Regions from separate parts of the Catellatospora sp. NPDC049609 genome, predicted to be linked through region 1. Evidence: riboswitches for the same ligand, from Rfam matches in the RefSeq annotation. Region 1 holds a riboswitch; the other holds the start of a gene.
The links. A riboswitch is a leader RNA that binds a small molecule or an ion and turns the genes downstream of it on or off. The one in region 1 is predicted to bind glycine.

Region 1 (3,176 bases):
TGACCACGGGCGCGGGCATCAAAGCACCTCCAGAGATCGTGAAAGCCGCAACCTAGCGGCGGGCGGCGGTGCCGTCGAGCGGGTTTCCGGTCCCCGCCTCCCCCCGGAGGGCGGGGACCGGTGCGCGCTCAGGCGAGCCGGCGCAGGCCGACGAACTGCAGCTCGGCGAGCGCGGCCACCGCGGCGGCCTGCACCAGCACGAACGCCGTGCCCGCGCCGGTGAGCGGGTACGGGCCGGCCAGCGTCAGCACCACACTGGCGATCACCCAGCCGGCGTTGCCGACGATCACCGTCCACACCGCGCCGCGGCTGATCCGGCGGCGGGTGCCGATGGCGACGAGCAGCGCCGCGTACCCGATGAGGAACGCGCCGACCGGCGCCGACAGGCTCCGCGGCGCGCCGAGCAGCTCGCCGAGCGGGCCGCCCGCGGCCAGCAGCAGCACGCCCATGGCGCCGGAGGCGACGGCGTCGGCGGCCAGCGCGATCCGCAGCAGCCGGTCGGGCGCCGTACCCGTCGCCATGGTGTCGAGGTCACGAGTCGTCATCGGTCGTCTCCTTGCCTGAGGGCCACGGGCGTGGCCGCGGCGGGCCGCAGCGCGGCCCGGTCGGTCGCCACCCACGATCGGGTGCCGAGGGTCGCGGTGTCGATGACGTGCGAGGTAATGGCGCCGGTGCGGGCGGCCCGCATAGGGTCGGTCGCGGGGAGGGACCGATGACGACGACGGCGCAGGCGCAACGTCCGGTGGGCGAGCTGCTGCGGCAGTGGCGGGAGCACCGCCGGCTGTCCCAGCTGGACCTGTCGAACCAGGCCGAGGTGTCCACCCGGCATCTGAGCTTCGTGGAGACGGGACGCTCGCGGCCCAGCCGGGACATGGTGCTGCACCTGGCCGAGCAGCTCGACGTGCTGCTGCGCGAGCGCAACCGGCTGCTGCTCAGCGCCGGGTACGCGCCGGTGTACGCGCAGACCGCGCTGGACTCGCCACCGATGGCCGCGGTGCGCACCGCGCTGCGCCAGGTGCTCGACGGCCACGAGCCCTACCCGGCGGTCGTCGTGGACCGGTGGTGGCACCTCGTCGACGCCAACGCCGCGCTCGGCGTGCTCACCGCCGGGATCGCGCCGCACCTGCTGGCCGCCCCCGCGAACGTGCTGCGGGCCGGGCTGCACCCGGACGGCATGGCGCCCCGCATCGTGAACCTCGGCGAGTGGCGCGCGCACCTGCTCGGCAGGCTGCGCCGGCAGGTCGCCGCGACCACCGACCCGCAGCTCGCCGACCTGTACGCGGAGCTGTGCGGCTACCCGTGCGAGCAGCCCGAGCCGGAGGTCGAGACGCCGGGCGCGGGCGACATCGCGTTGCCGCTGCGGCTGCGCCACGAGGGCGGGGAACTGGCCTTCATCAGCATCGTCGCGACGTTCGGCACGCCGCTGGACGTCACCGTGGCGGAGCTGACGATCGAGTCGTTCTTCCCCGCCGACCGGCACACCGCCGACGTGCTGCGGGAGCTGCACGGGCAGGGCGGCGCGGCGTCCACGGCGGACCCGCGGCCTTGACGGCCGGGTCCGCGGGTGCCTACGGTACGCGGCGACAACTGAAGACTTCGCCGACAGAACCACGGCGGGAGAGTCCCGGTGCGGCCGGGACGCCGAAGGAGCAACCACTCCCCGGAATCTCTCAGGCACCCGTACCGCCGCGGTGAGGCGACTCTGGAAAGTCAGGACGGCAGTCCTGCGCCCACGGTGCAAACCACCCCGCCGGTGGTGAAGCTCTCAGGCTCCATGACAGAGGGGGAGGCACACCGACCCCGGTGCCGCGCGTCGCGGCACCCCGGACCAGGGAGCCTCCCGTGAGCACTGCCGTACCCGCGCACCTGCGCTACACCCGCGAGCACGAATGGCTGACCGGCGACGGCGACGTCGCGACGGTCGGCATCACCGCGTTCGCCGCGGGCGCGCTCGGCGACATCGTCTACCTCGAACTGCCCGCACCCGGCCGGACCGTCACGGCCGGCGAGCCGTGCGGCGAGGTCGAGTCCACGAAGTCGGTCAGCGAGCTCTACGCCCCCGCCGACGGCGAGATCGTCGCCGTCAACGAGGCCGCCACGGCCGACCCGGGCCTGCTCAACAGCGACCCGTACGGGCAGGGCTGGCTGTTCCGGCTGCGCCTGACCGGCACCCCGGAGCTGCTGGACGCGGCCGGGTACGCGGCGCTCACCGGGCAGGACGCGTGACCGGGCTGGAGCGCACGCTCGCCGAGTTCGACCCCGAGGTGGCCGCGGCGCTGCGCGCCGAGCTGGGGCGCCAGCGCGACACCCTGGAGATGATCGCCAGCGAGAACTTCGCGCCGCTGGCCGTGCTGCAGGCGCAGGGCTCGGTGCTGACCAACAAGTACGCCGAGGGCTACCCGGGGCGGCGCTACTACGGCGGCTGCGAGCACGTCGACGTCGTCGAGCGGCTGGCGATCGAGCGGGTCAAGGCGCTGTTCGGCGCGGCGTACGCCAACGTGCAGCCGCACTCGGGCGCGCAGGCCAACGCCGCCGCCATGGCCGCGCTGATCCAGCCCGGCGACACCATCCTCGGGCTGGACCTGGCCCACGGCGGCCACCTCACGCACGGCATGCGGATCAACTTCTCCGGCCGCCTCTACCGCGCCGTGGCGTACCGCGTCTCCGAGCAGGACGGACGCGTCGACATGGGCGAGGTCGAGCGGCTCGCGCACGAGCACCGGCCCGCTCTGATCATCGCGGGCTGGTCGGCGTACCCCCGGCAGCTGGACTTCGCCGCGTTCCGGCGGATCGCCGACGCGGTCGGCGCCCGGCTCATGGTGGACATGGCCCACTTCGCCGGGCTGGTCGCGGCGGGCCTGCACCCCAACCCGGTGCCGTACGCCGACGTGGTGACGACCACCACCCACAAGACGCTCGGCGGCCCGCGCGGCGGCGTGGTGCTGACCCGCCACGAGGACGTCGCACGCAAGGTCGACAGCGCCGTCTTCCCCGGTCAGCAGGGCGGGCCGCTGCAGCACGTGATCGCCGCGAAGGCGGTGGCGTTCCGGATGGCGGCCGAGCCGGAGTTCGCGCAGCGGCAGCGGCGTACGCTCGCCGGCGCGCGGCTGCTCGCACAGCGGCTCGGCGAGCCCGACGTGGCGGGGGCGGGGATCACCGTGCTCACCGGCGGCACC
Region 2 (3,176 bases), on a different contig from region 1:
CGGCGTTGGGCTGCACGCTGACCGCGTCGTACCCGGTGACCTCGGCCAGCCAGGCCTCCAGCTGCGCGATCAGGTCGCGGTAACCGGCGGTCTGGTGCCGCGGCGCGAACGGGTGCAGCTGGCCGAACTCCGGCCAGGTGACCGCCTCCATCTCCGTGGTGGCGTTGAGCTTCATGGTGCACGAGCCCAGCGGGATCATGCCCCGGTCCAGCGCGTAGTCCAGGTCGGACAGGCGGCGCAGGTAGCGCAGCATGGCCGTCTCGGAGTGGTGGCTGCGGAACACCTCGTGGGTCAGGAACTCGGTGTCCCGGGCCAGGTGCGCCGGGATCGCGGTGGCCTCGCGCGGCTCGGCCAGCTCCACGCCGAACGCGGCGCACACCGCCTTCAGGTGCGCGACCGTGGTGGTCTCGTCGCAGGAGATCCCGACCCGGTCGGCGTCGATCCGCCACAGGTTGATCCCGGCCTGCTCGGCCGCGGCGACGACGGTCTCGGCGCGGCCCGGCACGACCGCCGTGACGGTGTCGAAGAACGCCGTGTGCGCGATCTCCACGCCCCCGGTGAGCAGGCTGACCGCCAGGCGGCTCGCGCTGTCGTGCGCGTGGCGGGCGATCCGCCGCAGCCCGTCCGGGCCGTGGTAGACGGCGTACATGCTGGCCATGACGGCGAGCAGCACCTGCGCGGTGCAGATGTTGCTGGTCGCCTTCTCGCGGCGGATGTGCTGCTCGCGGGTCTGCAGGGCGAGCCGGTACGCCCGGGTGCCGTCGACGTCCTTGGAGACGCCGACCAGGCGGCCGGGCAGCGAGCGCTCCAGCCCGGTGCGCACCGCCAGGTAGCCGGCGTGCGGGCCGCCGAAGCCCATCGGCACGCCGAAGCGCTGGGCGCTGCCGCAGGCGATGTCGGCGCCGATGCTGCCCGGCGCGCGGACCAGGGTCAGCGCCAGCAGGTCGGCGGCGACCGAGACCAGGGCCTGCCGGGCGTGCGCGGCCTCGATCAGCGCGGCGTGGTCGCGCAGCGCGCCGGAGGCGCCCGGGTACTGCAGCTGCAGGCCGAAGAACTCCGCCGGCAGCGGCTCGGTGTCCAGGTCGAGCACCCGCACCTCGATGCCGAGCGGCTCGGCCCGGGTGGTGATCACGTCGATGGTCTGCGGCAGGGTGTCCGCGTCGACCACGAACACGTTGCTCTTGCTCTTGGCCGCGCGGCGGGCCAGCGTCATCGCCTCGGCGGCGGCGGTGCCCTCGTCCAGCATCGAGGCGTTGGCGGTGGCCAGGCCGGTCAGGTCGGTGACCACGGTCTGGAAGTTGAGCAGGGCCTCCAGCCGCCCCTGGCTGATCTCCGGCTGGTACGGCGTGTACGCCGTGTACCAGGCCGGGTTCTCCAGCACGTTGCGCTTGATCACGCCGGGGGTGTGCGTGCCGTAGTAGCCCAGGCCGATCATGGAGGTGGCCACGGTGTTGCGGGCGGCGAAGGCGCGCAGCTCGGCGATGGTCTCCGCCTCGGTGGCGGCGACGGGCAGGTCCAGCGCCCCGTGCCAGCGGATCACCTCGGGGATGGCGGCGTCCATCAGCTCCTCGATCGAGGAGTACCCGATGGCGTTGAGCATGCGCTCGGTCTGGTCGGGACCGGGGCCGATGTGACGTTCGACGAAAGCGCTCATGTGAGACTCCGGGGTCGAGGACGTGTTAGGTCCTCCCCCTCTGTCGCGGCGTCGCTCCAGAGTCGCCATGCCCGTTGTGGTCCGGGTGCCTGAGAGGTTCCGGGGAGGAATTGCCCCTTCGGCGCCGCTGCACGCGGTCTCTCCCACACGGGTGTGCCGGCACCGCCCACGCTACCAGCCCTCGTGTTTCCGCACCGTAACCTATGCCACTCCGCTCGGCCGAGTGTCGATCTCCCCAGCTCATGATCGCGCGACCTGCCCGGCACATGGGCGTATCGGGCGCCGCGATACGCCCATGTGCCAGGCAAGTCGAATGATCAAGGGAGGAGGACGACCTTGCCGACGGTGGCCCGGGTCTGCAGGGCGTGGTGGGCGGCGGCGGCCCCGGACAGCGGGAACTCGGTGATCGCGGGGGTGAACCAGCCCTCGGCGGCCTCGCGCAGGGCCTGCTCCTCCAGCGGGCGGAGACCGCCGACGACCTTGAGCATCGCGGGCCCGAGCGCCGAGGACGCGGTGATGCCCCGGGCGTAGAGGTCCTGCGTGGTGATCTCGGTCGCACTGCCGGCGGACCAGCCGAAGATCAGGAAGCGGCCCGCCGGGGCGAGCAGCTCCAGGGCCGCCCGGCCCGCCGCGCCGCCGACGCCGTCCAGCACCACGGTCAGGTCCCGCTCCCCCAGCTCGGCGCGGACCTTGTCGGCCCAGCCCGGCTCGTTGTAGTCGGCGGCGACGTCCGCGCCGTTGCACAGCACCCGGGCCACCTTGTCCGGCCCGCCCGCCGCGCCGACGACCAGCGCCCCAGCCCGCTGGGCCGCCTGCACGAACAGCGTGCCCAGGCCGCCGGCCGCGCCGGTGACCAGCACCGCGTCGCCCTCGCGCAGCCCCGCCAGCCGCAGCACGCCGACCGCCGTCCGCCCGGTGCCGATCATGGCCACGGCGGCGGGCGCGCTCAGCCGCTCCGGGATCTCGTGCAGGGACGTGACCCCGGCGACGGCGCGCTCGGCGTACCCGCCGCTGGCCATGCCGAGATGGGCGACGACGCGGCGGCCCCGCCAGGCGGGATCCACGCCCGGACCGGTCGCCGCCACCCGCCCGGCGACCTCACGACCGGGGGTCATCGGCAGCTGGGGCAGCGGGAACGGCACCGCCCCGCCGGCGCGGATCGTGGTGTCGATGAGGTGTACGCCTGCCGCCTCGACCTCGATCAGCACCTGGCCGTCGCCGGGCACGGGGTCCGGGACCTCCTCGTAGCGCAGGTTCTCGGCGGGGCCGAACTCGTACTGCCGGATGGCGCGCATGGTCACTCCTGGGTGCGTCGGTGTCGACCGACGCTAAAACCTCAAGCCGACTTGAGGTCAAGCTCCGTCGGCGCGCACCGACCGGTCCCAGTCCGCTATGTGCGGCGGCGGATGCGATCCACCTGCGCCTCGACGGCCGCCTCGTCGACCATGCCCAGCTCGGCGCGGCGCCGCAGCTTGTATTCGACGTCGCGCGCCAGCGGCGTGTCCCGGCACTTGCGCCAGCG

Region 2: it holds a riboswitch for glycine, as region 1 does, so the genes downstream of both, gcvP (aminomethyl-transferring glycine dehydrogenase) here and gcvH (glycine cleavage system protein GcvH) in region 1, are expected to answer to the same signal.

The regions. Positions count from the first base shown of each region.
Region 1 covers NZ_JBFAOU010000087.1:2,299-5,474, forward strand. Annotated here, with positions in the region: gene AB0J67_RS23065 (hypothetical protein) at 129-545, opposite strand; gene AB0J67_RS23070 (helix-turn-helix transcriptional regulator) at 713-1,549, shown strand; glycine riboswitch at 1,605-1,696, shown strand; gene gcvH (glycine cleavage system protein GcvH) at 1,843-2,226, shown strand; gene glyA (serine hydroxymethyltransferase) at 2,223-3,176, shown strand, end outside.
Region 2 covers NZ_JBFAOU010000043.1:26,243-29,418, forward strand. Annotated here, with positions in the region: gene gcvP (aminomethyl-transferring glycine dehydrogenase) at 1-1,654, opposite strand, end outside; glycine riboswitch at 1,722-1,810, opposite strand; gene AB0J67_RS14880 (zinc-binding dehydrogenase) at 1,972-2,949, opposite strand; gene AB0J67_RS14885 (hypothetical protein) at 3,045-3,176, opposite strand, start outside.